One region of the Streptomyces sp. NPDC048353 genome, then DNA from elsewhere that is predicted to be linked to it. Evidence: riboswitches for the same ligand, from Rfam matches in the RefSeq annotation. Region 1 holds a riboswitch; each other region holds the start of a gene.

The links. Region 1 has a riboswitch for cyclic di-AMP ahead of ACZ6RC_RS18655 (M23 family metallopeptidase). Riboswitches for the same ligand answer to the same signal wherever they lie in the genome.
Positions count from the first base shown of each region.
Region 2: another riboswitch for cyclic di-AMP. It lies ahead of ACZ6RC_RS27400 (transglycosylase family protein); the one in region 1 lies ahead of ACZ6RC_RS18655 (M23 family metallopeptidase).
Region 3: another riboswitch for cyclic di-AMP. It lies ahead of ACZ6RC_RS30810 (M23 family metallopeptidase); the one in region 1 lies ahead of ACZ6RC_RS18655 (M23 family metallopeptidase).
Region 4: another riboswitch for cyclic di-AMP. It lies ahead of ACZ6RC_RS17790 (LysM peptidoglycan-binding domain-containing protein); the one in region 1 lies ahead of ACZ6RC_RS18655 (M23 family metallopeptidase).

Region 1 covers NZ_JBVJGU010000005.1:14,940-22,612, forward strand. The annotation lists gene trmB (tRNA (guanosine(46)-N7)-methyltransferase TrmB) at 1-713, shown strand, start outside; gene ACZ6RC_RS18650 (PrsW family intramembrane metalloprotease) at 859-2,145, shown strand; gene ACZ6RC_RS18655 (M23 family metallopeptidase) at 2,296-3,411, opposite strand; cyclic di-AMP (ydaO/yuaA leader) riboswitch at 3,423-3,570, opposite strand; gene ACZ6RC_RS18660 (PP2C family protein-serine/threonine phosphatase) at 3,827-4,972, opposite strand; gene ACZ6RC_RS18665 (MFS transporter) at 5,347-6,567, opposite strand; gene ACZ6RC_RS18670 (PLP-dependent cysteine synthase family protein) at 6,564-7,538, opposite strand.
Region 2 covers NZ_JBVJGU010000008.1:275,335-283,007, reverse strand. The annotation lists gene ACZ6RC_RS27425 (NAD(P)/FAD-dependent oxidoreductase) at 1-235, opposite strand, end outside; gene ACZ6RC_RS27420 (Ppx/GppA phosphatase family protein) at 604-1,527, opposite strand; gene ACZ6RC_RS27415 (DUF501 domain-containing protein) at 1,524-2,075, opposite strand; gene ACZ6RC_RS27410 (FtsB family cell division protein) at 2,131-2,622, opposite strand; gene eno (phosphopyruvate hydratase) at 2,724-4,010, opposite strand; gene ACZ6RC_RS27400 (transglycosylase family protein) at 4,320-5,009, opposite strand; cyclic di-AMP (ydaO/yuaA leader) riboswitch at 5,012-5,184, opposite strand; gene ACZ6RC_RS27395 (transglycosylase family protein) at 5,444-6,403, opposite strand; gene ACZ6RC_RS27390 (cytochrome P450 family protein) at 6,583-7,673, opposite strand, start outside.
Region 3 covers NZ_JBVJGU010000011.1:95,418-103,090, forward strand. The annotation lists gene ACZ6RC_RS30805 (GntR family transcriptional regulator) at 29-712, opposite strand; gene ACZ6RC_RS30810 (M23 family metallopeptidase) at 921-1,703, opposite strand; cyclic di-AMP (ydaO/yuaA leader) riboswitch at 1,717-1,880, opposite strand; gene ACZ6RC_RS30815 (M16 family metallopeptidase) at 2,173-3,540, opposite strand; gene ACZ6RC_RS30820 (M16 family metallopeptidase) at 3,567-4,925, opposite strand; gene ACZ6RC_RS30825 (DNA gyrase/topoisomerase IV subunit A) at 5,198-7,654, shown strand; gene ACZ6RC_RS30830 (CobW family GTP-binding protein) at 7,647-7,673, opposite strand, start outside.
Region 4 covers NZ_JBVJGU010000004.1:579,564-587,236, reverse strand. The annotation lists gene ACZ6RC_RS17810 (carboxylesterase/lipase family protein) at 1-289, opposite strand, end outside; gene ACZ6RC_RS17805 (phosphocholine-specific phospholipase C) at 592-2,631, shown strand; gene ACZ6RC_RS17800 (hypothetical protein) at 2,686-3,258, opposite strand; gene ACZ6RC_RS17795 (PadR family transcriptional regulator) at 3,255-3,701, opposite strand; cyclic di-AMP (ydaO/yuaA leader) riboswitch at 4,085-4,244, shown strand; gene ACZ6RC_RS17790 (LysM peptidoglycan-binding domain-containing protein) at 4,247-5,149, shown strand; gene ACZ6RC_RS17785 (hypothetical protein) at 5,217-5,987, opposite strand; gene ACZ6RC_RS17780 (Type-2Aa cytolytic delta-endotoxin) at 6,204-6,782, opposite strand; gene ACZ6RC_RS17775 (phosphoribosyltransferase family protein) at 6,918-7,673, opposite strand, start outside.

The DNA.
Region 1 (7,673 bases):
CCGCCGGGGAAGGGCCGCTGCCCGACCCCGCCGGATCGCACCACGAGCGGCGGATCCGCAGCTTCCAGCCCCGGCGCAGCCGCGTCACCGCAGGTCAGGCCGAGGCCATGCTCAAGCGCTGGCCGGACTGGGGCCTGGACATCGACGGCAAGCGGGTCCTCGACCTGAACGCGATGTTCGGCGGCCTCCCTGTCGTCCTGGAGATCGGCTTCGGCATGGGCGAGGCCACCGCGAAGATGGCCGCCGCCGACCCCGGCACCGGCATCCTCGCCGTGGACGTCCACACCCCCGGCCAGGGCAACCTCCTCGGTCTCGCCGACCGGGGCGGGCTCGAGAACGTACGGGTCGCCAACGGCGACGCGATCATCCTGCTGCGCGAGATGCTCACCGCCGACGCCCTCGACGGCTGCCGCGTCTACTTCCCGGACCCCTGGCCCAAGAAGCGCCACCACAAGCGGCGCCTCATCCAGCCCGAGTTCCTCACTCTCCTCGCGACCCGGATGAAGCCCGGTGCGATCCTGCACTGCGCCACGGACTGGGAGGAGTACGCCGAGCAGATGCTGGACGTCCTCTCCGCGCATCCCGACTTCGCGAACACACAGCCCGACGGCGGCTACGCCCCCCGCCCGGAGTTCCGCCCCCGCACCCGTTTCGAGGGGCAGGGCCTCGACAAGGGCCATGTGGTGCACGACCTGCTCTTCCGGCGTAGGTAGCCCCGGCTTTTCCACAGGTGGGGCCCGTTCCGGTGCTCCTGGCTAACGCCCGGGGCCGGCTTGTCCACAGGTCGCGGAACTCGCGCGCACTCTGTCGGTGCGGCTCGTTAGGGTCGTTCACGTGTCGAATCCGTTTCTCTCCCCCGTGCCCGCCCGGGACACCGAGGAGCCGGCCTTCCCCGGCGTCCCCGGCCGTGCCCAGTGGCGCTACCGGCCCCGCCGCGCCTTCTGGCGCAGCAAGGTGGTCCGGGCCGTCGCCGTGGTCACGGTGCTCGCGCTCTGCGCCCTGGTGATCCTCGGGTTGGTGCGGCACGAGACGGGCACGGAGGGGTTCCTCGTCGGGCTCGGTCTGGCCGTGCTGCCCGTGCCGCTCCTGATGGCCGCGTTCCGCTGGCTCGACCGGGTGGAGCCGAGCCCCTGGAAGAACCAGCTCTTCGCCTTCGCCTGGGGCGCCTTCGCGGCCGCGCTGGTGGCGCTGACGGCCAACACGTTCGCGGTCCGCTGGATCGCGACCGCGACCGCCGACCCCGCCTCGGCGGACACCCTCGGCGCCACCGTCGTCGCCCCGGTCGTCGAGGAGAGCGCCAAGGCCGCCGCGGTCCTGCTGCTCTTCCTCTTCCGCCGACGGGACTTCACCGGAGTGGTCGACGGCGTGGTCGTCGCCGGGTTCACCGCCACCGGCTTCGCCTTCACCGAGAACATCCTCTATCTCGGCAGGGCCTTCGGGGAGGACCAGGAGTTCGGCGACTCGGGGTTCGGCTCGGTGACGGCCGGGACCTTCTTCGTACGGATCGTGATGTCGCCGTTCGCGCATCCGCTCTTCACGGTGCTCACCGGCATCGGCTTCGGATTCGCCGCCCTCGCCGCCCGCCGCCGGCGCGTCCGCCGCGTCCTGCTCCCCCTCGCCGGCCTGATACTCGCCATGGGCATGCACGCCCTGTGGAACGGCTCGGCCGTCTTCGGCGGCTGGTGGTTCCTCGTGGTGTACGGCGCCTTCATGGTGCCGGCGTTCGCGCTGCTGACCTGGCTGGCGATATGGAGCCGGCAGCGGGAGCTGCGGACCATATCCGGGCAGCTCCCGGCGTACGCGGCGGCCGGCTGGCTCTCGCCCGCCGAACCCCTCGCGCTCTCCTCCATGAGGGCCCGCTCGGTGGCCCGCGCCTTCGCCGCACGGACGTACGGCAAGACGGCGGCGCGGGCGGTCGGGGAGTACGAGGCGTTCGCGACGACCCTCGCCTTCCTGCGCCACCGGGCCGAGCGGGGCGCGGCGGAACCGGACTTCGCCGCCCGCGAGCAGGAGCTGCTGCACCACCTCTGGCACCGCAAGGCGGTCGCCTCGCCCGCGCTCACGTACGCGGCGCGGGCGACCGGGCAGGTATGGGCGCCGCCGCAGTACCTCGACTACAGCGGCTACAACCCCTATCGGAGCTGACGCGTTCGACGGCGGGACGCTCAGCCCCCTCGCGCGCAGCCGAGCGGTCGGACGGTCAGGCCCCCGTCGCGGAGCTCATGCCCTCGCCGCGGACTTCAGGCCCTGGCCGCGGTCGTTCAGGCCCGCGGACTTCAGGCCCGCGGGCGATGGTCAGAGGTTCAGGCCCTTGTCGCGCAGCCAGGCGGCCGGGTCCACGCCGGAGCCGCCCGGGGTCTTGACCTCCAGGTGGAGGTGCGGGCCGGTGACGTTGCCGGTGGCGCCGACGCGGCCGATCGTCTCGCCGGTGCCCACCGACTGGCCCGCGGAGGCGGTCATGGAGGACAGGTGGCAGTACCAGACCTCGGTACCGTCCGCGAGCTCCAGGACGATGCGGTAGCCGTACGAGCCGGACCAGCCTGCCGACTTGATGGTGCCGCCGTGGACGGCCTTGACCGGGGTGCCGGTGGGGGCGGCGAGGTCGAGGCCCGTGTGGTAGCCGGAGGACCACATCGAGCCGGACTCGCCGAACGTGGAGGTGATGACGTACGAGGAGGTGGGCAGGGCGTAGCTCGCGGCGAGCTTGGCCAGGCGCTCCGCCTCGGCCTTGGCCGCCGCCTCCGCCTCGGCCTTCTTCTTCGCCTCTGCGGCGGCCTTCTCCGCGGCGCTCGCCTTGGCTGCCGCTTCGGCGGCGGCCTTCTCGGCGGCCGCCTTCTCCGCCGCGGCCTTCTCGGCGGCGTCGGCGGAGGCCTGCTGCTGCTCGGCCTGCTGGAGGATGCGGGCGCGCAGCGCCTCGCCGGCGTCGGCGGTGGACGCGGAGGCGGAAGCGGCGGAGGCGGATCCGTTCGCGGAGCCGGCCGTCCCGGTCGTCTCGGTGGGCAGGGCGAGGGTGGCGGTGAGCGGCTGGAGGTTGTCCGTACCGGCGCCGTCGACGCCCTCGGTTCCGCCGGTGCCGTCCGCGATCAGTTCGCCGACGCCGGGCAGTTCGGAGGCGTCGGGGAGGTCGAGGTCGGGAAGGGAGATGGAGACGGCCGGCTTCTCCTGGGCGGTGGCCAGGCCGCCGGCGCCGACGGCGGCGATGACACCGACGCCGAGGACGGTGGAGGAGCGGGCGAAGCCGGAGCGCTGCTTGACCACGCGGTGGCGGCCACCGGAGCGGGCCTGCTGGCGGAGGGAGTCCTCGGTGGGATTCCACTCCTCCCACGCGCCGGTGTCGTTGTCCGTCCCGGCGGCACCCGAGGCACCGAACGCGTCGAAGGGGGCTTCGGGGGCAGGGGTGTTGGACGCCACGGAGGCGTGCTCCTTTCCTTCCTTCTCGCCTACCGGGTTAGCTGACGGGTTCGGAGCAGGAAGGTCTCCTACGAGCACTGCCGCACAGGTGCGAAAGCGCCCGATTCACCCCAAGTAGTGGTTCCCCGGTTCCTTTTCAGGATTCGGCGCGTGCGCACGGTGCCGTCTCTAACGACGGCTGGGACGACCGCGCTGCGTTATCGAACGTTAATAGACAGGGGGTCTGTATTCCAAGCTGTTCCTACTGATCGTTCATGGGATTGCGGGGTAATGGCCCGACTTGCCCCCCACATGACCCTGTTTCAGTGAAAAGGCGCCGACGAAACCGAATCTGATGTTTCGTCAATTGTTATCGGAGCGGGACCTTTCGATCACGGATGGTCACCACAGTCGGTCGTCATGGCACCGCAGGCCGTCACGGCACCACCGGCATGGTCCGGCGCCGCTCCGGCTGCCCGCGTGCCGGGCGGCTCACCGCCAGCAGCGCCATGTCGTCCGTCGTCCCGCCGCCCGTGTACCGCCGCACGTCGTCGACGAGCGCGTCCAGGAGCTCCTCCGGTCCGGGGAAGATCCGGCCGGCCAGCCGCTCGGCGGGATCGTAGAAGGTGCCGTGGGCGTCGCGCGCCTCGGAGAGGCCGTCGGTGTAGAGGAGCAGCGTGGCGCCCGGCGGGTACGGCGTCTCGTCGGCCCGGTCCGGCCAGGCGGCCAGATCGCCCATGCCGAGCGGCAGCGCGGACTGGCTCGGCGCCAGCATGGTCAGGCCGCCGTCGGTGTAGAGCATCAGCGGCTCCGGGTGCCCGCGGTTCACCACCCGTACGAGACCGGCGCCGCGCGGGATCTCCGCGAGGACGGCGGTGGTGAACCCCTCGGCGGCGTCCAGGCCGGTCCGCCGGGTGCCCTCGCGGGCCAGGGCCCGCTCCAGGCGCTGGGCCACGCCCTCCAGCGTCGACTCCTGCTCGGCGGCCTCCCGGAAGGCGCCGATGACGACGGCGACGGCCTCGACCGCGTCCATCCCCTTGCCCCGTACGTCGCCGACCACGACCCGTACGCCGTAGGGGGTGTCCTGGACGGCGAACAGGTCACCGCCGATGAACGCGTCGGCCTGCGCCGCCTCGTAGCGGGCGGCGACCTGCAGCCCGCCGATCCGCTCTGCGGGCGTCGGGAGCACGGCCTTCTGCGCCGCTTCGGCGATCACCCGCGCCGACGCCAGGCGTTCGCCGCTGCGGCGGACGACCCGGTTGATCAGCAGGGCGAGCGCGGCGACCGTGATGACGGTGAGGGTCTCGGTGAGGGCGGGGACGTCGGTGACGGTCCTGTTGTAGAGGTGCAGTCCGACGGAGGCGAGGACGGCGGCGATGCCGGTGAGCAGGGTCGTCAGCATCGAGAAGAGCGGCGCCGCGATGAGCGGGGCCGCGGAGAACAGCGGGGCGGCGGTGTAGGCGGGCGGGGTCGCCAGGTCGAAGACGACCCCTCCGGCGATGATCAGCGGGGGCAGGGCCCGGACGAACCGGCGGGCGCGCTCGGCCCGTGAGGGCGGACGCGGGCGGGGGTCCGGGCGCAGGTGGGGAAGGCCGTGCGGGCCCGGGTGCGGACGTGAGCGGCCGTGCGAGGGGGTGTTCGAGGCCTGACGCGGGCGTTCGTGCGGGCCCGGGCGCGGATGCCCGGAAGCCCCGTTCCCCGCCGCTCGCTGCCCCACCTGTGCTCTCCTGCCGGATCCGTGCACGGCGCCGGACGGTACCGTGCCCTTCCCAGCGTGCCGGTCGCCGCCCCGGGCGGCGACCCCGCGCCGCCGAGTGGAGTACGGCACGCGGCCGCCCCGGTAGCCCCGGTATCCCCGGTGGCCCCGGTGGCCCCGGCGGCCCCGGTGGCCCCGGCCGCCCCGGCGGCCTCCGGACAGCGTCCGGAGAGCGCCGGCCCCCCGTCGGGGCGTACGGCTCAGCCCGTCGCCGCCAGCCGGCCGCGCCGGGCCAGGGCCCCGATCGCCACCGCGCAGCCGAGACCGACCGCGGCCAGGACCAGCCACGGGGTGGCGGAGCCGCCGGCCACGTCGAGCAGCGCCCCCGTCCCCAGGTTCCCGAGGGTGATGCCGATCCCGCAGACGGTGTTGTACAGGCCGTAGTGCGTGGCGACCCACCGGCCGCCCGAGAGGGCGACGACCGTGTCCATCTCGTACGGGTAGAGGACCGCGTTCCCGAGCGCCAGGACCGCCGCGCACAGCAGCAGCCCCACCACCCCCGGCACCCCGGCCGGGAGCAGGAAGGCGGCGCCCATCAGCGCGAGGCCGAGCACCAGGCAGCGCTCCCGGGTCAGCCGGCGCCCGCACCAGGCCGTGATCCGGAGCTGGCCCGCCAGGGCGACGAGCGCCGAGACGACGAACAGGGCGGTGGTCGGCGCCGTGCCGTCCGCCGCGAGCGGCAGCGCGAGATAGACCTGGAAGGACAGGACGTACGAGCCGGTCATCGCGAGCGAGAAGAGCCAGAAGGTCCGGTTCGCGAGCACGGTACGGAACTGGCCCCGCCCGCCCCCGGCGTCCGGAGCCGCGTCCCCCCGGGCCCCGGCCCGTACCGGCAGGTGCCGGAGCTGCACCACCGTCAGGACGGCGAAGAGCGCCGCCGCCACCACGCACGTCAGCCGGAAGGAGACCCCGGTCAACGCCACCCCCACCAGCGGCCCGAGCAGGATCCCCGCCTGGTAGTGGATGTTGAAGAGGGCGAACGCCTCCACGCGCCGCTTCCCCGCCTCCGCCGCCAGGTACGCGCGGACGGCGGGGTTGAACAGCGCCCCCGCCAGTCCGGTCGCCACCGAGGCGGCGATCAGCACCGGCAGCGACTGGGCGAAGGCGAGCGCCCCGAAGCCGGCCGTCCGCAGCGCGCAGCCGGCGACGATCAGCGGCTTGAAGCCGAGCCGGTCGGCGAGGGCGCCGCCGATCAGGAACATGCCCTGCTGAGAGAGGTTGCGGGCACCGAGGACGAGCCCGACCGACCAGGCCGCCATGCCGAGCCCGTCGGCGAGATGCGCGGCGAGGTACGGCATCAGCATGTAGAAGCCGAGGTTGATGGTCAGCTGGTTGACCAGGAGCAGCCGCACGGCCGGGTCGAACGTACGGCTCCGCTTCCAGATCCCGCCCTCGGCGGGGACCGCGGTCGGGGCGCTCATCGGACCCGCTCCAGCACGCGCCGGGTCCAGCCGGTGACCGGCACGCCGCTCTCGTACGCCGCCGGTTCCTCCCGTACCGGCGCCTCCAGCAGCCCGTGCGCCGCGCAGAACTCGTCGCTGAACACCGAGTCGAAGTACCGCTGCGGCCCGTCGGGGAAGACGGCCGCGATCCGCGTGCCGCGCGGCCGGGTGCGGGCCAGCCAGCCCGCGACGAGGGCGACGGCGCCCACGCTCCAGCCGCCCGTGGCGAACTGCCGGGCCGCCAGCCGCCGGGCCGCGCGGACCGCGTCCTCGGGGCCCACCCAGTGGACCTCGTCGAAAGCGCCGTGGTCGACGTTGCCCGGATGGATGGACGAGCCGAGACCGCGCATCAGCCGTTCGCCCGCCGGGAGTCCGAAGACGGTGGAGCGGACGGAGTCCACGCCGACCAGTTCGAGGGCCGGGCTGCTGGTGGCGCGCAGCGCGCGGGAGATGCCGGCCGAGTGCCCGCCGGTGCCGACGGCGCAGACGAGGACGTCGATCCGGTCGAGCTGGGCGGAGAGTTCGGCGGCGAGTCCGGCGTACGACTCCGGGTTGTCGGGGTTGCCGTACTGGTCGGGCCACCAGGCCGGGGCGCCGTCGGCGCCGCGCAGGCGCGCCAGCAGTTCGCCGACCCGGTCCATGCGGGCCTGCTGCCAGCCACCGTCCGGCCGGGGCTCGGGGACGACGTGGACCCGGGCGCCGTGGGCGACGAGCATCCGCTCGACGATCGGTTCGAGGCCGGGGTCGGTGACGACGTGCACGGGGTGGCCGTGCAGCACGCCCGCGAGCGCGAGGCCCAGGCCGAGGGTGCCTGAGGTGGATTCGACGATCGGTGCCCCGGGCCGCAGCACACCGCGACGTCGGGCCTCGCCGACCATGTGGAGGGCGGCGCGGTCCTTGATGCCGCCGAAGTTGAAGCCTTCGAGCTTGGCCCAGTAACCGTCGTCCATCCGGAGGACGGGGGTGTTGCCGACGGTCTGCGCGGCGAGGGCGGGATCCGGCAGGGATGTACCGGGCAGAGATGTACCGGACAGGGAGGCGCTGGGCAAAGCGGTGCCGGGCAAAGCGGTGCCGGGCAAGGCGGT
Region 2 (7,673 bases), on a different contig from region 1:
TGAGCACCTCGGCTCCGCGCACGACGCGTCGCAGGGGGACGACGACGTGCCTCGGCGAGATGCTGCCTGCGGCGGCTTCGGGGAGGAAGGGCTGGTACGTCATGTACGAGCGCGGGTCGACGACCGTGACGGTCGCCTCGCCGTAACGCATCTTCTTGAGAATGCGTCGAGCTGCGTACAGGCCTACGTACCCACCGCCTACTACGAGGATCCTGGGACGCTCCGTGGTGCTCATGCCATCGAGTATCCACCCCTCCGAGGGGGGTCGCTCGTGCGCCCCTTCACAAGCTCTTCCGGTACCTCTGCTACACTGCGCGGCCCACGTGACCCAGGTCATGGTGCTGCAAAGGAACCACCGGGTATCGGCGGGCGTTGTTCACCCCTGTTGAACTGGCCTGGAGAGCTGTCGTTAACCCTGAACCGGGTGGTGCGTTCACACGATGGAAACAGAGTGCGAACGGGTCCTCGACCTACGAAAGCGCCCCGGTGGGGGCCTCGGAGGCCCTGATGGCCCTCCCTGACCCCCCTCGGGGCGCTTTTCCTTGTGAAGAACTTCACGAACTTTCTCGGCGGCTCCCGGCGGGGACCCCCGAAGACTGTCCGTTATGCCACGGACAGGGCGATTCCGTCGAGGATGTCGTGCTCGCTGACGACGACCTCCGCGGCGCCCGTGCGCTCCATGATCTCCAGCAGCACCAGGGCCCCGACGGCGATGACGTCGACCCGTCCCGGGTGGATGACGGGGATCGCCGCCCGCTCGTCGTGGCCGGCCGCCAGCAGCCGGCCGGTCACCTCGGCGACCTGGTCGCGGGAGATCCGGGAGTGGTGGATCGCGGTGGAGTCGTACTCCGTCAGACCGAGCGCGATGGCCGCGACCGTCGTCACGGAGCCGGCGAGCCCGACGAGCGTCCCGGCTTCCGCGATCGGCACCGTCCCCGCGGCCAGGTCGAGCGCGGCCCGGACGTCGGCCCGCACCGCCTCGATCTCGGCGGGGGCCGGCGGGTCGCTGCGCACGTGCCGCTCCGTCAGCCGGACGCAGCCGATGTCGACGGAGCGGGCCGCCTCGACGTGACGGTCGCCGACGACGAACTCGGTGGAGCCGCCGCCGATGTCCACCACCAGACAGCGGCCGGCGCCGGGCAGCTCGGAGGTGGCACCGGTGAAGGAGAACTCGGCCTCCTGGTCGCCGCTGATCACCTCGGGCCGGACGCCCAGGATCTCGATCACGCCGTCGACGAACTCGTCGCGGTTCTCGGCGTCCCGCGAGGCGGAGGTGGCCACGAACCGGAGCTTGTGCGCGCCCAGCTTCGCGATGACGGCGGCGTACTCCCGGCAGGCGGCGAAGGTGCGCTCCAGGGCCTCGGGGGCCAGCCGCCCCGTCCGGTCGACGCCCTGGCCGAGCCGGACGATCGTCATCCGCCGGTCGAGCTCGGTCAGCTCGCCGGTGCCGGGGTCGACGTCGGCGACGAGGAGACGGATGGAGTTGGTGCCGCAGTCGATGGCGGCGACCCGGGTCGCGCCGGTCACGCCGTCCCCTCCTTCTTCTCCTCGTCCTTCTCCCCGCACGGGGTGACGCAGGGGCCCTTGGCCCACCACTCCGGCAGCATCGCGATCGCCTCGTCGCCGAACGGGTTGACCCCCGGTCCGGCGGCCAGCGAGTGGCCGACCAGGACGTGCAGGCACTTCACCCGGTCCGGCATGCCGCCGGCGCTCGGGAAGCCCTCCAGGACCTCGATCGCGTCCCGGCGGGCGATGTAGTCCTCGTGCGCGGCCCGGTAGGCGGCGGCCAGCTCCGGATCGGTGGAGAGCCGGGCCTGCATCTCCTTCATGACCCCGTTCGCCTCCAGGGTGCCGATGGCGGAGGCGGCGCGGGGGCAGGTCAGGTAGTACGTGGTGGGGAAGGGGGTGCCGTCCGGGAGCCGCGGCGCGGTCTCGACGACGTCCGGGTTGCCGCACGGGCAGCGGTGCGCGATGGCGCGCAGCCCGCGGGGCGGGCGGCCGAGCTGCGCCTCGAATGCGGCGACGTCCGCCTCGGTCGGCTCGGTGCGTGCGGTCTGCGGAGGGGGCGTTTCCATGCCTGCGTCTGTCTTCTCGTCGGTGGGCGGTGCGGGGCGTGTTGCCGTCACACCATCATCTCGCGCCCGCGTGTTCACGGGGCGCGTCGGCGCGGTCGACGCCGTCCCAGAGGTTGGAGTACCACGGGCGGCCGGCCGCCCCCTGCTCGGCGCGGCGGGCGCGCTCCGCCTCGGGGTCGTTCACGGTGAAACCGGTCTCGCCGGGGAGGACGTAGTGCAAATGCTCGCGGGCGAGGCGGCGGACGTACGCCGGGTCCTGGAGCCGTGCCTTCTCGTCCCGCAGCTCCTCGACCCGGGCCGCGGCCTCGGCGGCCTGGCGCTCCTGCTCGGCGATCTCGCCCTGCTGGGAGACGTACTGCCGCATGGGATAGGCGAGCGCCACGACCAGCGAGCAGACGATCAGGGCGAGGAGGGCCGCGCGGCCGGTGAGCCGGGAGCGGCGGGCCTGACGGCGGGTCTGGGAGCGGTAGACACGGGCGGCGGTCTGCTCCCCGAGCAGCCTGATCCGGGTCGCGGTCGAGAAGCGGTCCCGGTTCTTCGCGGCCATGTCGTGTCGCCTCCCCTGTCCGTTCCCTCACGCGCGTACGTCCCCGCACACGGTACGGGACCGGGTGCGGGGACGTACGGAAGCTACCTGCGGGAGGTCGTTCAGCCCTTGAAGCGGGGGAACGCGCTGCGGCCGGCGTAGACCGCGGCGTCGTCGAGGATCTCCTCGATGCGCAGCAGCTGGTTGTACTTGGCGACGCGCTCGGAGCGGGCCGGGGCGCCGGTCTTGATCTGGCCGCAGTTGGTGGCGACGGCGAGGTCGGCGATGGTGACGTCCTCGGTCTCGCCGGAGCGGTGGGACATCATGCACTTGAAGCCGTTGCGCTGGGCCAGCTCGACGGCGTCCAGGGTCTCGGTCAGCGAACCGATCTGGTTGACCTTCACCAGGAGGGCGTTGGCGGACGCCTCCTCGATGCCGCGGGCCAGGCGCTCCGGGTTGGTGACGAAGAGGTCGTCGCCGACGAGCTGCACCTTGGCGCCGAGCTTCTCGGTGATGACCTTCCAGCCGGCCCAGTCGTCCTCGAACAGCGGGTCCTCGATGGAGACCAGCGGGTAGGAGGCGACGAGCTCCTCGTAGTACTCGGTCATCTCGGCGGCCGAGCGGGACTTGCCCTCGAACTCGTACGAGCCGTCCTTGTAGAACTCGGAGGCGGCGCAGTCGAGCGCGAGCGCGATGTCCTTGCCCGGGACGTAGCCGGCCTGCTTGATGGCCTCGAGGATGAGGTCGAGCGCGGCGCGGTTGGAGTCCAGGTTCGGGGCGAAGCCGCCCTCGTCGCCCAGGCCGGTGGAGAGGCCCTTGGTCTTCAGGACGGACTTGAGGGTGTGGTAGACCTCCGTGCCCCAGCGCAGCGCCTCGGAGAAGGACTCCGCGCCGATCGGGGCGATCATGAACTCCTGGATGTCCACGTTGGAGTCGGCGTGCGAGCCGCCGTTCAGGATGTTCATCATCGGAACGGGCAGCAGGTGCGCGTTCGGGCCGCCGAGGTAGCGGAAGAGCGGCAGGTCCGACGCCTCGGAGGCGGCGTGCGCGACGGCGAGGGAGACGCCGAGGATGGCGTTGGCGCCGAGCGAGGACTTGTCCGGGGTGGCGTCCAGGTCGAACATCGCCTGGTCGATCAGGCGCTGCTCGGTGGCGTCGTAGCCGACGAGCTCCGGGCCGATCTGCTCGATGACGGCGAGGACGGCCTTCTCGACACCCTTGCCCTGGTAGCGGTTCGGGTCACCGTCGCGAAGCTCGAGGGCCTCGAACGCACCGGTGGAGGCGCCGGACGGAACAGCAGCACGGCCGGTGCTGCCGTCGTCGAGGCCGACCTCGACCTCGACCGTGGGGTTGCCTCGGGAGTCCAGGATTTCCCGGGCTACGACGACGTCGATGGACGGCACGAGCATCTCCTTCTGGGATGTGAAGCTAGATGTGAAGCATGCGGCGCAGGGTCTCTTTGGCCTTGCGGCAAGAGCCTAACCGGCTCCGGGGCTCCCGTCGGCCGGGCGCCCGCCCGCTGGGACGAAAAAGGACCCGGGGGCATGCATATGGGGCCAAAGGCCCTCAGATCTACTCGGCGGTAACCACGGGTGGGGCCCGGACGCGCGGAACCCCGGCCCGCAGCGCTCGGGGGAAGGGCGCTGCGGACCGGGGTGGTCACCGCGGGAGGGTCGTGGGGCCCGTGCGAGCCGCCGGACGCGCACGGGCCGCCGGGCTCACTTCAGGTGGAGCTGCTGGCCCGGGTAGATCAGGTCGGCGTCGTCGACGATGTCCTTGTTGAGCTCGAAGAGCTTCGCCCAGCCGCCCTTGACGTCGTGGGCGGCGGCGATGGTGCTCAGGGTGTCGTCGGCCTTGACCTTGTACTCGCCGTCACCCTTCTCGACCTTCTTGCCGGTGGGGGTGGTGACGGTCTTCTTCGGCGCGGCCTTCTTCTCCGCCTTCGGCGCGGTGCGCTTCTCGCTGCGGGTCGTCGGCTGCTCGGCCTTGCGCTCCGGCGCGGGGGCGGCCTGCTCGGCGGAGCCGCCGTCGTACGAGGCGCCGGAGAGGCCCACGCCGCAGCTCGGCCAGGCACCCTTGCCCTGGCCGGCCAGGACCTTCTCGGCGACCTGGATCTGCTGCGACTTGGAGGCCTGGTCGGCGGAGGCGGCGTACGCGGTGCCGCCGTAGGCGGCCCAGGTGGAGGCCGAGAACTGCAGGCCGCCGTAGTAGCCGTTGCCGGTGTTGATGGACCAGTTGCCGCCGGACTCGCACTGGGCGACGGCGTCCCACTCGGAGGACGTGGCGGCGGAGGCGGAGCCCGCGGTCATCAGCGGGGCGGCGACGGCGACACCGGCGACGCCGACGAGCGCGACGGCGCGGGTGGCCTTGGAAGCGCGACGGTGCTTGCCCTTACCCGAAAGCAGCATGGAGTTCTCCTCACCGACGCCTGCGAGGTGAGCTGTCGGGTTCGGACCAAGTGAGTTGTCCGGCCGCGTGACCAGCACGCGGCTCCACCCCAAGCCGGTGTTCCGGCCGTCTCTCAACGGCCGGGACCGGCGCTTACCTTGGGTCCCCCGCTCCTGCCTACGGCGCTTGCGCGACGACTGTTCCCATCGACCGACGGCAGGATTCGGCGTTCCCGGTCGACGAGGCCCGCGGTGGCGAGCGGTGTCGACCGTAAACACAGACCCCCGTGAAGTTCAAAGAGGTCCATAGGGGAGAAATCACCCCTCCTTGCCCCTGCCCAAAAGCCGTTTACGCAGGTGAGAGGCGACAGGAGCAAACTTTGCGGACGTGACACGCCAGTTGGGGCAAAGAGACCCTTGTCTCACTTGCACAGAACCGGACATACAGCCCCTAACTACCCCTGCGCGGGGACGGTTTCGGGGGTCAGGTCGAGGCTCTGGCCAGGGAGGATGAGGTCCGGGTCGGCACCCACCGTTCCACGGTTGGCGTCATAGAGGGCGGTCCAGCCGCCGGGCAGCTCGTTCTGCTGGGCGATCTCGGTGAGGTTGTCCCCCGGCTTGACGGTGTATTCGTCCGCAGTGCCGGGAGTGCCCGTATTGTCCACAGGCTTCCCGGGGGTGGCGTCCTTTGTCGTCCCGTCAGTCCCGGTCGCGCCCTCGGTCGGCTCGGCGCCCTCGGCCGGCTCGCCCGGCGAGGCGTGACGGCCGCCCTCGCGGCTCGCTTCCGTACCGCTTTCGCGCGTGGTGTCCGTTTGGCCCGGCTCTTCGGGGGCGGCGCCGCCGCGGTGCTTGCCGGTGCCGGGGGCGACCGGCTCGGACGGGGTCCCGGACTCCGGCGCGCCGGTGGCCGTGGAGGCGTCCGGCGTCGCCGGGGTGGCGGGCGCGGACGTGGCGGGCGCGGACGCCCTGGGGGTGACGGGCGCGATCGGGGAGGTCCCCGGGGTGGCGGACGCGGACGGGAGGCCGTCGGTCCGGTTCGACTCCGCGGCCGGCCCGGTGGGCTCCTCCGGCGTGATCGGAGGCCCCGGGTCGACGTCGGGGGCGGTGCCGTCGTTGGTCAGACCGGCGATCGGGGCGCAGGTGGCCCACTCGGTGCCGCCCGCGGCGAACGCCCGCTCGGCCACGGTGATCTGCTGCGCCCGGCTGGCGAGGTCCGCACTGGTCGCGTACGACAGGCCGCCGTGCCGCTCCCAGGTCTCCTGGGTGAACTGGAGTCCGCCGTAGAGCCCGTTGCCGAAGTTGGCACTCCACAGGCCACCCGATTCGCACTCGGCCACCCGGTCCCAGGTGGCGACATCGGCGGCCGAGGCGGACCCGGCGCCGAGCAACGGCAGCGCGAGAGCCGATCCGGTCACGCCTGCGGCGACGACTATGGCGGGGGCCTGGCGGGGTCTGCGGTGACGTCCGTTCCCGGAGCGCATGCGAGGTGCCTTTCGCGTGACGGCTGAGACTGCGGTGAACGTAGCGGCATTCGAACGTCAGTCACAAGTCGATGCAGCGGAGATCACGTAAAAGTCACAGTCTTGATGGGCCGTCAGCTGCCAGAACGGGTGAACTCCACCGGAAGCGTGCGCAATCCACGCATGATGAGACCTCCGCGCCACCGCAGATCCGCCGGGTCGGCGGCGAGGCGGAGGTCCGGCAGCCGGGTCAGAAGGGTGGCCAGGGCGATCTGTCCTTCGAGCCGGGCGAGGGGGGCGCCGATGCAGTAGTGGATGCCGTGGCCGTACCCCAGGTGCTGGTTGTCGCGCCGGGACAGATCGAGGGTGTCGGGCGCGTCGAACCGCGCCGGATCGCGGTCGGCGGCGGCGAGCACGACGAGGACGGGATCCCCCGCCGGAATCTGCTGCCCGCCGATCGTCAGCGGCTCCAAGGCGTAGCGCCACGTGGCCAGTTCGACCGGCCCGTCATAGCGCAGCAGCTCCTCGACACCGGTCTCCAAGAGGCCCCGCTCCCCCGCCGCGAGCGACTCCTGCAGACGCGCGCGCTGGCCGGGGTTCCGCAGCAGGGCGTAGACCCCGTTCCCGACCAGATTGACCGTGGTCTCGAAGCCGGCGAAGAGCAGGATGAAGGCCATCGCCGCGGCCTCGTTCTCGGTGAGGTGCTCCCCGTGGTCCGAGGCCTTGATGAGCCCCGAGATCAGGTCGTCCCCGGGGTCGAGCCGCTTGCGGTGGATCAGCTCGGCGAGGTACCCGCGCATCTTCTTCACCGACCGCGCGACCCCGCCGCGCGGCCCGCCGCCGTGCCGGATCATCATCCCGGCCCAGTCCCGGAAGTCGTCCTGGTCCTCGCGCGGGACACCGAGCAGGTCGCAGATGGCGTAGATGGGGAGCGGGAAGGCGAACTCGTGGATCAGGTCGGCGCTGCCCTCCCGCGCGAACCCGTCGATGAGCCGGTCCGTCAGCTCCTGCACCCGGGGCGCGAACTCGGCGACCCGCCGCGGCGTGAACGCCTTCGACACCAGCCGCCGCAGCCGGGTGTGGTCCGGCGGGTCGATGTTGAGCAGGTGCGTCATCAGCTCGGCCTTGCGCTCCCCCGGGATCCCCGTCTTCCCCTTGGCGTGCGCGGACTCGGCGTGGTGCGCCGGGTTCTTCGACAGCCGCTGGTCGGCGAGCGCCTGACGCG
Region 3 (7,673 bases), on a different contig from region 1:
TTCCTTCTCTTTGTATACGGCCCGGTCGTTAATTCCGGACGTTCGCGGTGTATACGACATGTTGCGAAGCCCTCACACCGCCGCGCGCGGGGCGCTTCGGCCGGTGCAGCGCCGGTGAGCGTTCGGCGTGCAGGGCGGTCAGGGCGCGGGCCCGCTCGGCGTCGCCGCGGGCCACCGCGTCGACGATCGCTCCGTGCTCGGCCCAGGCCTCGACCGGCTGCGCGGCCGGCTCGATCGCGTACATCCAGGCGATCTTGTGCCGCAGCTGGGTGAGCAGCGCGGTGAGCGCCGGGCTGCCGGAGGCCTGCGCGAGGGTCTCGTGGAACCAGCCGTCCAGGGAGCGCAGGTCTTCGCCCTGGCCGCGCCTGGCCCGCTCCTGCCCCAGCCTGACCAGGCCCCGCAGCACTTTGAGGTGGGCCTCCGTGCGGCGCTGGGCGGCGCGGGCGGCCCCCAGCGGCTCCAGGAGCGCCCGCATGTCCAGGAGGTCCGCCGCCTCCTGCTCGGTGGGCTCGGCGACATGGGCGCCCGCGTGCCGGCGGGTGACCACGAAGCCCTCCGACTCCAGGGTGCGCAGCGCCTCGCGGACCGGGACGCGGGAGACTCCGTACCGGCGTGCCAGCTGCTCCTCCGTCAGCCGGCTTCCGCACGCGAAGACACCGGAGACGATGTCGTCCCGAATCGCCGTGCATACCGAATGCGCGGGGATGCGCATGTTCGACCTCCGCCTTTTCCGCGCGAAAACCATCCGATGGACGTCTGTTCGTCGACTCTTCGGTGACTCTATTGCAGCGGGGCGGTATTTCCGATGGCTACCGGGGATTCATGGATGTCTTTTGGCCGAGAAAAAGCCCCGGCTCGGTACGAGCCGGGGCTTTTTCGACCGGGCCGTGGGGCGGCCCGTGCGTTCGGACGCGGTCGGGTCAGACGTTCACACCGCGGGCGCGCAGGTACGCGACGGGGTTGATGTCGGAGCCGTACTCGGCGCTCGTGCGGGCCTCGAAGTGCAGGTGCGGGCCCGTGGAGTTGCCGGTCGAGCCGGAGATGCCGATGCGGTCGCCGGGGGTCACGGTCTCGCCGACCGAGACACTGATGGCCGAGAGGTGACCGTACTGGGTGTACGTACCGTCGTTCATCCGGATGACGATGTTGTTGCCGTACGCGCCGCCCCAGCCGGCCTCGACCACGGTGCCGGCGCCGACGGAGACGACCTCGCTGCCGTAGGAGGCGTGGAAGTCGACGCCCGAGTGGCTGCCGGAGGACCAGAGGGAGCCGCCGGTCTGGTAGCCGGTGCTGACGTACGAGCCGGCCACGGGGAGCTGGAAGGAGTTCAGGCGCTTGCGCTCGGCCTCCCGGGCGGCGCGCTCCTTGGCCTCGCGGATCTCCTTTGCGCGGGCCTCGGCCTTGCGCTTCGCCTCCGCCTTCGCGCGGGCCTCGGCCTTGGCCTTGGCTATCGCCTCGACGGCTTCCCGCTCCTGCTCGGCGGCCTGGACGTCGATCCGGTCCGCCAGCGACTCGGAGACGACGGCCATGTTCATGCCGGTGTCCTCGAGCGCGCGGGTGTCCGTGTCGGCGGCGAGCGCCGGGGAAGCGAGGGTTCCGATGACCCCGGTGGTGGCGATGGTGGCGACGCCGGCGATGCCCGCGCTGCGGCGCGCCAGACGGCTCGGACCACGATGCTTCCCGGTGGCACGGGTGAACGCCATGTAGTGGCTGATCCTTTCCTTCCTTCTCGCCTACCGGGTTAGCTGACGGGTTCGGAGCAGGAAGGTCTCCTACGGGCCCCTCCGCACGGGTGCGAAGGCGTCCGATTCACCCCAGGGACTTCATGGGTCCCCGGCTCCCCAGGCTCGCGCCTGACGGGGACTCGGCGATGACTGTCCGATGCCACGGGTGTGGCGGGTGCAACTGGCGAACAGCCGGATTGACGCTAAGCGGACCGTCTTTCAATCGGCAAACGGACTCGCCGGTTTGTAAGACATGCCACAGGTCAGACAGGCATCCTCTCCCTCAATACGGACAAACGATCAATATGGGCGAGGACCCCGACGTATGGTGACGTCGGGGTCCTCGCCGGAGCGCGCGTTCCGCTCCGTTCAGCCCTCGTTCGGCCGGTCGGCCCGTGCCCGGTTCTCGTCCGGAGCGCGCTCCGCCGGTCGGCCTCCCGGTGCTCGATCAGCCGGTGACGACGGTGACTTCGCCGATGCCGAGCGCCCGCACGGGCTCCTCGATCTGCGCCGCGTCGCCGACGAGCACGGTCACCAGACGGTCCACCGGGAAGGCGTTGACGACCGCCGCCGTCGCCTCCACCGTGCCCGTCTCGGCCAGGCGCGCGTACAACTGCGCCTGGAAATCGTCCGGAAGGTGCTGCTCGACCTGGTCGGCGAGCGTCCCGGCGACGGAGGCGGCGGTCTCGTACTTCAACGGCGCCACGCCCACCAGGTTCTGCACCGCCACGTCGCGCTCCGCGTCGGTCAGCCCCTCGGCGGCGAGGGTGCGCAGCACCTTCCACAGGTCGTCAAGTGCCGGACCGGTGTTGGGGGTGTCGACCGAACCGCTGATGGCGAGCATCGCGGCGCCGTTGCCCGCGCCGTCGGAGCGCAGCACCTGGCCGAAGGACCGCACGCCGTAGGTGTAGCCCTTCTCCTCGCGCAGGACGCGGTCCAGGCGGGAGGTGAGGGTGCCCCCGAGGCAGTACGTGCCGAGGACCTGGGCCGGCCAGACCCGGTCGTGCCGGTCGGCGCCGACCCTGCCGATCAGCAGCTGCGTCTGGACCGCCCCGGGGCGGTTGACGATGACCACGCGGCCGGTGTCGTCGGCCGTGATCGGCGGGACGGGGCGCGGCTCGGCGGTGTCGCCGGTCCACGCGCCGAGCGTCTCGGCGAGGACCTTGTCCAGGTCGACGTCGGTCAGGTCGCCCACGACCACGGCGGTGGCCGTGGCGGGCCGGACGTGCGCCGTGAAGAAGGCGCGGACGGCCGTGGCGTCGATCGCGGCGACGGTCTCCTCGGTGCCCTGGCGCGGCCGGGACATGCGCGAACCGGCCGGGAACAGCTCCTTGGAGAGCTGCTTGGCCGCCCTGCGGGCCGGGTTGGCCGTCTCGTGCGGGATCTCGTCGAGCCGGTTGCGCACCAGCCGCTCGATCTCGGTGTCGACGAAGGCCGGGGCGATCAGGGCCTCGGCGAGCAGGCCGAGCGCCTTGGGCAGCCGCGAGACGGGAACCTCGAGGGAGACCCGTACGCCCGGATGGTCCGCGTGGGCGTCGAGGGTGGCCCCGCAACGCTCCAGCTCCGCCGCGAACTCCTCGGCCGAGTGCTTGTCGGTGCCTTCGGACAGGGCCCGCGACATGATCGTGGCGACGCCGTCCAGACCCTCCGGCTCGGCCTCCAGGGGGGCTTCGAGGAAGATCTCGACGGCCACCACCTGCTGGCCCGGACGGTGGCAGCGCAGCACCGTCAGGCCGTTGTCCAGGGCCCCCCGCTCCGGAGCCGGGAAGGCCCAGGGGCGGGCCGTGCCCGGCTGCGGCTGCGGGTGGAAGTCCATGCTCGTCAAAGACGCGGCAGCGTCGCTCACTGGTCCGCTCCCTCTTCCTCGTCGTTCTCGCTGTCGCTGTCGCTCTGCTCGGCGGTCACCGGTTCGTAGACGAGCACCGCGCGGTTGTCGGGACGCAGCCGGGCCGCGGCGACGGCCCGCACCTCGTCCGCGGTGACGTCCAGGACGCGGTTGACGGCGGTCAGGGCGAGCTGCGGGTCGCCGAACAGCACCGCGAAGCGGCACAGTTCGTCGGCGCGGCCGGCGACCGTGCCGAGCCGGTCGAGCCACTCCCGCTCCAACTGCGCCTGGGCACGCTCCATCTCCTCGGGCGTGGGGCCCTCGGAGGCGAAACGGGCCAGCTCCTCGTCGACGGCGGCCTCGATCTCGGGGACCTCCACACCGCCGGAGGTCTTCACGTCCAGCCAGCCCAGCGAGGGAGCACCGGCCAGGCGCAGCAGGCCGAAGCCGGCCGCGACGGCCGTGCGGTCGCGGCGGACCAGCCGGTTGTGGAGCCGGGAGGACTCGCCGCCGCCGAGGACGGTCAGGGCCAGGTCGGCGGCGTCGCACTCGCGCGTGCCGTCGTGCGGGAGGCGGTAGGCGGCCATCAGCGCGCGCGCCGGGACCTCCTCCTCCACGACCTCGCGCAGCTGCTCGCCGATAGTCTCGGACAGCGTGCCGTCGCGCGGCGGACGCTTGCCGTCGTGGGACGGGATGGAGCCGAAGTACTTCTCGATCCAGGCGAGGGTCTGCTCCGGGTCGATGTCGCCGACGACCGACAGCACCGCGTTGTTCGGCGCGTAGTACGTACGGAAGAAGCTGCGGGCGTCCTCCAGGGTGGCCGCGTCCAGGTCGGCCATGGAGCCGATCGGCGTGTGGTGGTACGGGTGGCCCTCGGGGTAGGCGAGGGCGGTCAGCTTCTCGAAGGCCGTGCCGTAGGGCACGTTGTCGTACCGCTGGCGGCGCTCGTTCTTGACGACGTCGCGCTGGTTCTCCATGGACTCGTCGTCCAGGGCCGCCAGCAGCGAGCCCATGCGGTCCGCCTCCAGCCAGAGCGCGAGCTCCAGCTGATGCGTCGGCATCGTCTCGAAGTAGTTGGTGCGCTCGAAGCTCGTCGTGCCGTTGAGCGAACCGCCCGCTCCCTGGACCAGCTCGAAGTGACCGTTTCCGTGGACCTGCTTCGACCCCTGGAACATCAGGTGCTCGAAGAGGTGGGCGAGGCCGGTACGGCCCTCGACCTCGTGACGCGAGCCGACGTCGTACCAGAGGCAGACCGCGGCGACCGGGGTCAGGTGGTCCTCGGAGAGCACCACGCGCAGGCCGTTGGCCAGCCGGTGCTCGGTCGCTGTCAGGCCGCCGGAGCCGGCCTCGGCCGTGGCCGTGTGACCCATGGGCATGTACGTCCCTTCGATCGCGATATGGAAAAGTCCTGCCACTGTATGCAAGCGCACCGACACCTCGCGAAGTTCCCGCGGGCTCGAGGCTTCCCTCTTCCGGGTCGCGCACGCGTCCCGCTTCCCCTCCGTCCCGCCTCCACCCTCGCCTCCACCCGGCGCCCGGGAGGCGGGCCGGGAGGGGCCATTCCCGGGTCGCGGTCGGCGTTGTCAGTGGGACGGTCCACAATGGTCCGCGTCAGATCAACCTTGTTGGTGAAGGAGCCGCAGCCGCGATGGCCCGCCGCAGCACGAAGACACCGCCGCCGGACGACGCGTTCGAGGAGCGAATCCTCGACATCGACGTCGTCGACGAGATGCAGGGCTCCTTCCTCGAGTACGCGTACTCGGTGATCTACTCCCGCGCGCTGCCGGACGCCCGCGACGGCATGAAGCCGGTGCAGCGCCGCATCGTCTACCAGATGAACGAGATGGGGCTGCGTCCCGACCGCGGCTATGTGAAGTGCGCCCGCGTCGTCGGCGAGGTCATGGGCAAGCTGCACCCCCACGGCGACGCGTCGATCTACGACGCGATGGTGCGGATGGCGCAGCCGTTCTCCATGCGGGTCCCCCTCGTCGACGGCCACGGCAACTTCGGCTCGCTGGGCAACGACGACCCGCCGGCCGCCATGCGGTACACCGAGTCCCGGATGGCGTCGGCCGCGCTGCTGATGACCGAGTCCATCGACGAGGACACCGTCGACTTCTCGCCGAACTACGACGGCCAGGAGCGGGAGCCGGTCGCCCTGCCGGCGGCGTACCCGAACCTGCTGGTCAACGGCGCCTCCGGCATCGCGGTCGGCATGGCCACCAACATGCCGCCGCACAACCTGGGCGAGGTGATCGCGGCCGCCCGCCACCTCATCCGGCACCCCAACGCCGACCTCGACGCGCTGATGCGGTTCGTCCCCGGCCCCGACCTCCCGACCGGCGGCCGGATCGTCGGCCTGTCCGGCATCAAGGACGCGTACGAGAACGGCCGCGGGACGTTCAAGATCCGCGCCACGGCCACGGTGGAGAACGTCACCGCCCGCCGCAAGGGCATCGTCGTCACCGAACTGCCCTTCACGGTCGGCCCGGAGAAGGTCATCGGCAAGATCAAGGACCTGGTCGGCTCCAAGAAGCTCCAGGGCATCGCCGACGTCAAGGACCTCACCGACCGCAGCCACGGCCTGCGGCTGGTCATCGAGATCAAGAACGGCTTCGTGCCCGAGGCGGTCCTGGAGCAGCTCTACAAGCTGACGCCGATGGAGGAGTCCTTCGGCATCAACAACGTGGCGCTGGTCGACGGCCAGCCGCTCACGCTCGGTCTCAAGGAGCTGCTGGAGGTCTATCTCGACCACCGCTTCACCGTCGTCCGACGCCGCTCCGAGTTCCGGCGGACCAAGAAGCGAGACCGGCTGCACCTGGTCGAGGGCCTGCTCGTCGCTCTCCTCGACATCGACGAGGTCATCCGTCTCATCCGCTCCAGCGAGAACTCGGCGCAGGCCAAGGAGCGCCTGATCGCCCACTTCTCGCTGAGCGAGATCCAGACGCAGTACATCCTGGACACCCCGCTGCGCCGGCTCACGAAGTTCGACCGAATCGAGCTGGAGAGCGAGCGGGACCGGCTCAACGGCGAGATCGACGAGCTGACCGGGATCCTCGACTCGGACGCCGAGCTGCGCAAGCTGGTCTCGGGCGAACTGGCCGCGGTGGCGAAGAAGTTCGGTACCGAAAGGCGCACGGTCCTGCTGGAGTCGGCGGGCGCGCCCGTCGCGGCCGCCTCCCTGGAGGTCGCGGACGACCCGTGCCGGGTGCTGCTCTCCTCGACGGGGCTGCTGGCCCGCACGGCGACGGCGGAGCTGCCGTCCGCCGAGGACGGCCGCCGCGCCAAGCACGACGTGATCGTCTCGGCCGTCCCGGCGACCCAGCGCGGGGATGTCGGCGTGGTGACCTCGACCGGGCGGCTGCTGCGGCTCGCCGTGATCGACCTGCCTCAGCTGCCGGACACCCACGCCGCGCCGAACCTCGCGGGCGGGGCGCCGCTGGCGGAGTTCCTGACCTTGGAGAACGACGAGTCGGTGGTCTGCCTGACCACGCTGGACGAGTCCTCGCCGGGTCTGGCGATCGGCACGCTGCAGGGCGTGGTGAAGCGGGTGGTGCCGGACTATCCGGCGAACAAGGACGAGCTGGAGGTCATCGCCCTCAAGGACGGAGACCGGATCGTCGGAGCGACCGAGCTGCGGACGGGCGAGGAGGACCTGGTCTTCATCACCTCCGACGCCCAGCTGCTGCGCTTCCAGGCCGCGCAGGTACGGCCCCAGGGACGGCCCGCGGGCGGCATGGCGGGCATCAAGCTCGCGGCCGGCGCCGAGGTGATCTCGTTCACGGCCCTGGACCCGGCGGCGGAGGGCGTGGTGTTCACCATCGCGGGCTCGACGGGCACCCTGGACGGGTCGGCCGCCACGTCGGCGAAGCTGACGCCGTTCGACCAGTACCCCCGCAAGGGGCGCGCGACCGGTGGCGTGCGCTGCCAGCGGTTCCTCAAGGGCGAGGACGTGCTCCTGCTCGGCTGGGCGGGTGGCTCCCCGGCCCGCGCCGCCCAGCAGAACGGCACCCCGGTGGATCTCCCCGAGATCGACCCGCGCCGCGACGGCTCGGGCACCCCCCTGGCCAAGCCGGTCACGGTCCTGGCGGGCCCGACTAGCTGAGCGGGGCCGGCGGAGGCTC
Region 4 (7,673 bases), on a different contig from region 1:
CGGGGGCGTCGGCCGGTGCCCAGACGTTGAGGGTGAGGACGTCCTCGTCACCGGGGCGCCAGGCGGGGGCGCCGGGCAGCTCCGCGGACTGCGGGGCGACCGGCCCGAAGCGGGTGCCGTCCCGTACCCCGTCCCAGGGTGCGGCGGGCTGCGGCTCCCGGAAGCGGGCGGCCCCGAACGGCAGGGCGGCGTAGGGGATTCCGAGCGTGACGCGCAACCCGTCGGTGAGCGTTCCGCCGACCTCGCCGGTCTTCGTCGCGACGGTCGTACGGGCCACTGAGGCACCCACAGGCGGTCCCCTTCGGTTCGCCGCCGGACGGTCCGACGGGCAGCACAGGCTCCCATGGGCGCCGGGGCCGGGCAATCCGATATCCCGCACGTCGGCGACACCCCCGCCTCGCCCGGCCCGCCCGCAGGCACCGGGGCATTGGTCGTCCGGCAGACCAATCCGGGTGGCGGAGTGAGCCGCACCGCAGCGGCCGACTCGTATGTTCACCAAAGACTTACCGCACGGTCGTATACCTTTGGGCGGCCCTCCCCCATTCTTTCCCCGGTGTGCCGCTGGGGCACCCGGGGACCGAGAGGCGGGGCATGACTCCCATCAGCCGCAGGGGATTCGTCGGGATCGGAGCGGGGCTCGGCGCGGGCCTGGTGGCCGGCGCGGGGGCGCCGGGGGCCTCGGCGTCGACGGCCCTGGCCGCGGGCGCCACCGGCACCATCACGGACGTGAAGCACGTCGTCGTCCTCATGCAGGAGAACCGCAGCTTCGACCACTACTTCGGACGATTGCGCGGTGTCCGCGGCTTCGCCGACCGGGCCGCGGGCAATCTGCCCGGCGGCTGGGGCACGTTCAACCAGCCCAACTGGGGCGCCCGGCAGTATCCGTGGAAGCTCAGCGCCACGCCGCCCGCCGGGGGCGTCGACGGCGAGACGCTGGCCCAGTGCAACGGCGACCTGCCCCACAGCTGGACCTCGCAGCACGCGGCCTGGAACAAGGGCCGGATGGACAACTGGGTGCTGGGGGTCGGCAACACCCGCACGCTGGGGTACCTCGACCGGAGCGACATCCCCTTCCACTACGCCCTCGCCGACCACTACACCGTCTGCGACGCGTACTTCTGCTCGGCGCTGAGCGCCACCGGCCCCAACCGCACCTTCCTGTGGAGCGGGCGGATCGACGCCTCCAGCAAGGACGGCGGGGAGGAGTCGGGGCTCACCTGGGAGACGTACGCCGAGGCCCTGCAGCGCGCCGGGGTGACGTGGAAGGTCTACCAGAACGCGCAGGACAACTACGGCGACAACGGCCTGGCCTACTTCAAGAGGTTCACCGACGCCCGGCCCGGCGACCCGCTGTACGACCGGGGCATGGGGTCCGTGCCCAAGGTCACCGGTTCGACGCCGGACGACATCGCCGCCGCCATCCGTGCGGATGTCGTCGCCGGCACGCTCCCCCAGGTGTCCTGGGTCGTCGCGAGCGAGGCGTTCTCGGAGCACCCGTACGCCCCGCCCGGCGACGGCGCGCACTTCGTGGACCTGGTGTACCGCGCCCTGGCCGCCGACCCGGAGGTCTTCGACGGGACGGTCCTCTTCCTCAACTACGACGAGAACGACGGCTTCTTCGACCACGTGCCGCCGCCGGTCGCCCCGCCGGGGACGCCGGGCGAGTACCTCGACGGCGTGCCGATCGGCCTCGGCTTCCGGGTCCCGATGGTCGTCATGTCCCCGTGGACGCGGGGCGGCTGGGTCAGCTCGGAGGTCTTCGACCACACCTCCGTCCTGCGCTTCATGGAGACGTGGACGGCGGCCATCGGCAAGCCGGCCGCCTGTCCGAACATCAGCGCCTGGCGCCGCAAGGTGACCGGTGACCTCACGGGGGTCTTCGACTTCGCCCGGCCGGTGTACGGGGTGCCGTCGGGGCTGCCCTCGACCGCCAAGGTGATCGGGCAGTCCACGTGCGGTCCGCTGCCGAACCCGGTTCCGCAGGACAACGCGCTGCCCGCGCAGGAGCCGGGCACGCGTCCGGCGCGCGCCCTGCCGTACCAGGTGAACGGCAACCTGGACCGGTTCGAGTTCGGGACGGGGGGCAAGATCCTGGCCTGGTTCTCGATGACGAACCAGGGCGAGCAGGCCCGGCGGGCCGCGCACTTCACGATCCACCCGCACCAGCACCGGGACACGGCGGCCTGGCAGTACACCGTGGACCCGGGCTCGACGTCGTCGGACTACTTCAACATCGGGACGGGCTCGGGGTCGGGGAAGTACGACATCTCGATGATGGGCCCGAACCGCTTCCTGCGCCGCTTCATCGGCGACGCGTCCAAGGCGGGCCGGGCGGTCGAGGTCGCGTCCCGCTTCGCGACGGAGCCCGGCACCGGGAAGACCGCCGTCTACTTCAGGCTGACCAACAGTTCGGCGGGCCCGGTGACGTTCACGATCCGGTCGAACGCCTACCGCTCGGACGGCCCGTGGACGTACACGGTCGCGGCGAACTCCTCGCGTGAGGACCACTTCAACGCGGTGGCCTATCACGGGGGTTGGTACGACTTCACCATCCTGGCGGACATCGACGGCACCTGGTCCCGCCGCTACACCGGCCACATCGAGACCGGCGCGCCGAGCGTGACGGGCTAGCTTGGGCTCGGCGCGGGGCTCGGGCATCCGGGTACGGCGCCGGGCTCGGGCGGGTCAGGTGTGGGCCGGGGCGAGCGGCGCGCGCTTCTTGTTCCGGGCCTCCGCGACGGCGTACGCGCATCCCGGCAGGACCAGCAGCACGCTCGCCCACAGGGGCATCCGGAACAGCGGGTCGACGCCGGCGAGGCTGTCGGTGATCACCAGCGCCGGCAGGCCGACGACGAGCGCGACGAGCCAGCCCTTGCCCAGCCCCAGGGAGCCTCGGCGCAGCTCCAGCGCGACGGTCGTCACGGCGATGGCGCCCCAGAAGGCCGTCCGGCCCGGGGTGACGTCCACGCCCGCCGTCCAGTGGCGCAGGTGGGCGAGCAGCAGCAGGAGGCCCGCCATGAAGGTGATCATGGCGGCGAGGCGCGCCGCGCGGCGGTGGAGCGGCCTGCGCGCCCGGGCCCAGGAGGCGGCGAACGCCGTGACGTCCTCGCCGACGACGTCACGCGGCGTGCGCCCGGCGGCCTCGGCGTCCTGGAGGTGCGCGGCCAGCTCGGCGAGCATGTCGCGGAGGGTCGCGTCGTCGATGCCCCGGTACTCCCAGTTGCTGCGGCATATCGCGAGTACGCGTTCGGTTGTCATGTGGTCTTCTCCCCCGTGGGTGCGTCGGTGTCGGGCGGCTCGCCGGTCCCGGCCGCGGCTTCGGCCCGGGCCTCGGTCGGGGCCCGGTCGGTGGTCGCGGTCAGGATGCGGCCTGCCTGCGCGGAGAACTCCCGCCAGACGGTCCGCCCACTGTCCAGTTCGGCCCGGCCGGCGCCGGTGAGCCGGTAGTACTTGCGGGGCGCGCCGCCGCTGGAGGACGGCGCGCGATAGGACTCGACGAGCCCGGCCCGCTCCATCCGGGCGAGCAGCGGATAGATGCTGCCCTCGCTCACCAGCTCCAGGCCGCTCTCCGTGAGCGCTTCGACGAACTCGTAGCCGTAGCGCGGCCGTTCTCCGATCAGGGAGAGCAGGCACAGGTCGAGCACCCCGCGCAGAAGCTGACTGCGCCGCTGGTCACCGGCGCCCGGCAGCTCCTTTGTCATGCGGTGCATGGTAGTGGTGACTACCTTGCGCCGCAAGACAGCCCTTTCCAGGTCCACCACCCCCCTGAACTATCGCCCCAAAAGGGATATTCAGGTTTATTGGCCGCATTACCTTATTGTTTGCACACTCCGGAGAACAAGCGATAAAGAACGACATTACTGACTCAGTGACGTGAATCACGACGATGCGTGGAACCGTGCCCACCCACCCGTCGACCCCGTACCGCGCAAGGAAGTTCGGCACCGCCCGACGCCCGATCGAGGGCCACGTCACACAAGGCGCGCGCATTCCGCAATTAACCGCGTCATCGGAGACTTGTTTTCGCCGACATTTCTCGCCTACGGTCACCTGCATTCGGACGGATCGCCGAATCCTGCCACCGCCCGAAAGACCACCTATTCACCCGTCGGCAGGAGCGGGGGACCCACTTTTCTCTCCGGTTCGGGATTCCGGATCGGATCGGGGTGAAGTCGCACGCGTGCGGCCGGGCATCTCCAGCCCGAACCCGACAGCTCACCCCGCAGGCGCCGGAGAGGAACCCATCATGCCTGCACACGGTAAGCACCGGCGCCCCAAGCACCGAACCCTCACCCGCGGTCTCACCCTGGCCGGCACCGGCGGCGCGGCCCTGGCCCTGCCCCTGGTCGCGACGGCCGCCGCCCACGCCGCGCCCGCCCCGGCTTCCGCAACCCCCACCGCCATTGCCGCGGAGAGGACCGTTTCCAGCGCCGCGGAAAAGATCAAAGAATCGATTCCCGCCGCTGCCGCTTCGACCGCCCGCACCTATACGGTCGCGTCCGGTGATTCCCTTTCCTTGATCGCACAGGAACAGGGCATCCGGGGCGGCTGGAAGGTTCTCTACACCACCAACCGAAGCGTTGTCGGTGACAATCCGTCACTTATTCACCCGGGTCTCGAACTGACGATCCGCAAGCAGGCGGCCGCCGCGCCCAAGGCCCCCGCGAAGGCCAAGGCGACGCAGCCCAAGGCGAAGGCCAAGGCCAAGCCGAAGAGCGCGACGAGCACGAGCACCGAGCGCGCCAGCCGCTCGCAGGAGCGCGGCGCCGCCCCCGTGAAGGCTGCCCAGCCGGCCGCTCCCGCCGCCGCGCCCGCCGCCCCGCGCTACAGCAACGACCTCGACGGCTGGATCCGCGAGTCGCTCGACATCATGGCCTCGTACGGAATCCCCGGCAGTTACGAGGGCATCCAGCGCAACATCATGCGGGAGTCCTCGGGCAACCCCCAGGCCATCAACCTCTGGGACTCCAACGCCGTGAAGGGCACCCCCTCGAAGGGCCTGCTCCAGGTGATCGAGCCGACCTTCCTGGCCTACCACGTCCCCGGTACGTCGATGGACCTCTTCGACCCGGTCGCGAACATCACCGCCGCCTGCAACTACGCGGCCGACCGCTACGGCTCGATCGACAACGTCAACGGCCCCTACTGATCCTCCCTTCGGGGGCGGACACGGCAGGGCTCCCGGCCGCTCGGGGGCCGGGAGCCCCGCCGTCCGCTCAGCGCGCGATGTCCGCCGCCGGGCCCATCACGATGACCGGCTCCTTCATCGGGTCCAGGGCGCGCAGGAGCTCGGGCATCACCTCGCGGGCGAGCGAGACGCACGCCTGGGTGGGCCCGCCGTGGTCGACGTGGATCCACACCCCGCCGCCCTTCGCCGCCCCGAGGGGCCGCTTCTTGTTCAGCGGACTCGTCCCGGGGATCCGGTTGTAGTCGATGGCGATCACATAGTCGAAGGAGCCTTCCAGCGGCTCTCCGGCGAAGCCCGTGCCCTGGAGGGCGAACTCCTCGTCCTGGTCGTACGGCAGCAGTGAACCGGGGTCCGGGAGCCGACCGCCGGCGTCCCCGATGCGGAACACCCCGATGGGTGACCGCAGATCGCCGGCCACGTGCTCGTCGGTCCAGCCGCGCAGCGCGTTGTGGGCGGGCCACGGTCCTGCGACGCGGTTCCACCGCCTGCTCGGGTCGCGTTCGTAGAGGACGGCCTCGGCCTCGTTGGTGGTCGTCGTCGCGCCGAGCACGACCAGGGCCTGGGTGGTGCCGGCGGGGAAGGCCGCACGCGTGGACGGACCGACTCCGGGAAGGCGGTCGACCCAGGCGGGTTCGGGCCTCGGGGCCGGAGGGCGATGGGGTACGGAGTCGCGGTCGCCCGGCGGTCCAGCCGCTCCCCCGGCGGGTGGCGGGGGCGGGGCCCCGGTACAGGCGGCGAGGAGCAGCGCCGCGCACAGGGTGGTCGTCAACGCTCGTACGGCGGCCTTGCGGACAGGCATGGGACAGCATCCTCCGAGGCGGGGGGAGCAACGCAGCGATCCGTACCCGATCCGCGTCCGACTCTGTCCCCGGTCCCGCACACTCACCCGTCCAGGGCACGCGGCCGGCCGACGCGCCTGGTGAGGCCGCGGATCTCTGGCCTCCGGCCGGGACGGTCGGCTGCTTCCGGCCCGGGACGGCGGGCCGGGGCGGGTGTCCGCCGATTCCTCGGAGGGTCAGGCGGCCAGGCCCAGTTCCTGGCGTACCACGATCGCGTTGAGGCGGATCGCGAACGGGACGATGTCCTCGATCCCCAGCGTGCCGACCCGTGCCTTGTCCAGCCCGAGCGTCACGTCGATGCAGAAGGCGATCGCGTACAGGTACGCACCGGTCTCCTCGTCCTGCAGGGCGAAGAACAGGTCGCGGTAGTACGACGTGCGGTCCTCGGTCTCCTCGTAGTACGACAGCCCCGGCTCGCCCTCCTGCGCGGCGAGGCCGGTGAAGGCGTGGACCAGCTCCTTCTCGATGGTGTCCCAGAAGGAGGCGTCCGCGAACTCCTCCGGGAGCGCCTGCCGGACGGCCTCCTTGAGGGAGAGCACCATAACGAGGACGGGGGCGTTCTCCTGGAGCCCCCAGCCGCGGACCATCTTGACGATGGCGCTGTCCGGTATCGCGGCGGCGGCCTCCCTGATGTTGTCGAAGTCGAAGTTGACGGTCGCCGGGGCGATCGCCTCCTGGAACAGCCGGTCGACGGCCCGGGCCTGGGCGAGATGGTCCGGGCCCACCTCGATGACGGTCTTGAAAGCGGCGGCCATGACTCCTCCTGTGGTGTGGCGGTGATCAAGAGGCGTCAGTATGCCGAGGGGAGGGGCGCCGGGTCGAAGGCGTCCCGCCGTGCGGACGCACCGGGTCGACGGCGCCGCCCTAGGGCCACGGGGCGATCGGTCCGCTCACGCGCCGGGTGCGGCCGGGGGCCGGCGGGTGAAGTGGGCGGCGAACCAGCGGGCGGCGAGGTCGCCGACCCGTTCCAGCGCGCCCGGCTCCTCGAAGAGGTGGCCGGCGCCGGGCACGACCTCGAGCCGGTTCTCGCAGCGGAGTCCCGCTCGGGCCTCTTCGTTCAGGTCGAGGACCAGCGGGTCGGCTCCGCCCACGATGAGGAGGGTGGGGGCGCGGACCGAGGCCAGGTGCGGGCCCGCCAGGTCCGGGCGGCCGCCTCGGGAGACCACGGCGGCGACGGAGGAGGAGGGGTCGGCCGCGGCGCGGAGGGCGGCGGCCGCGCCGGTGCTGGCGCCGAAGTAGCCGAGCGGCAGCCCGTCCGTCGCCTGTCGTTCCGCGAGCCAGGTCGTGGCGCGGGCGAGCCGGTCGGCGAGCAGGGCGGTGTCGAAGACGAGGGCGCGGTCGTCCGCCTCCTCCTCGGTGAGCAGGTCGAAGAGGAGCGTGCCGAGACCGGCGTGGTTCAGGATGTCGGCCACGGCCCGGTTGCGGGGGCTGTGCCGGCTGCTGCCGCTGCCGTGGGCGAAGAGGACGATCCCCGCGGCCCCGCCGGGGACCACGAGGCGGCCCGTGAGCGCCGCCCCGCCCAGGGGGACGCGTACGTCGGTGTCCTCCCGTGGGGCCGCGGCGGGCGGGTCCTCGCCGACCGCCTCGGCGGGGCGGCGGCGGTCCAGGCAGGCGAGGACCTCCTCGTCGGGGGTCTGGGAGAAGTC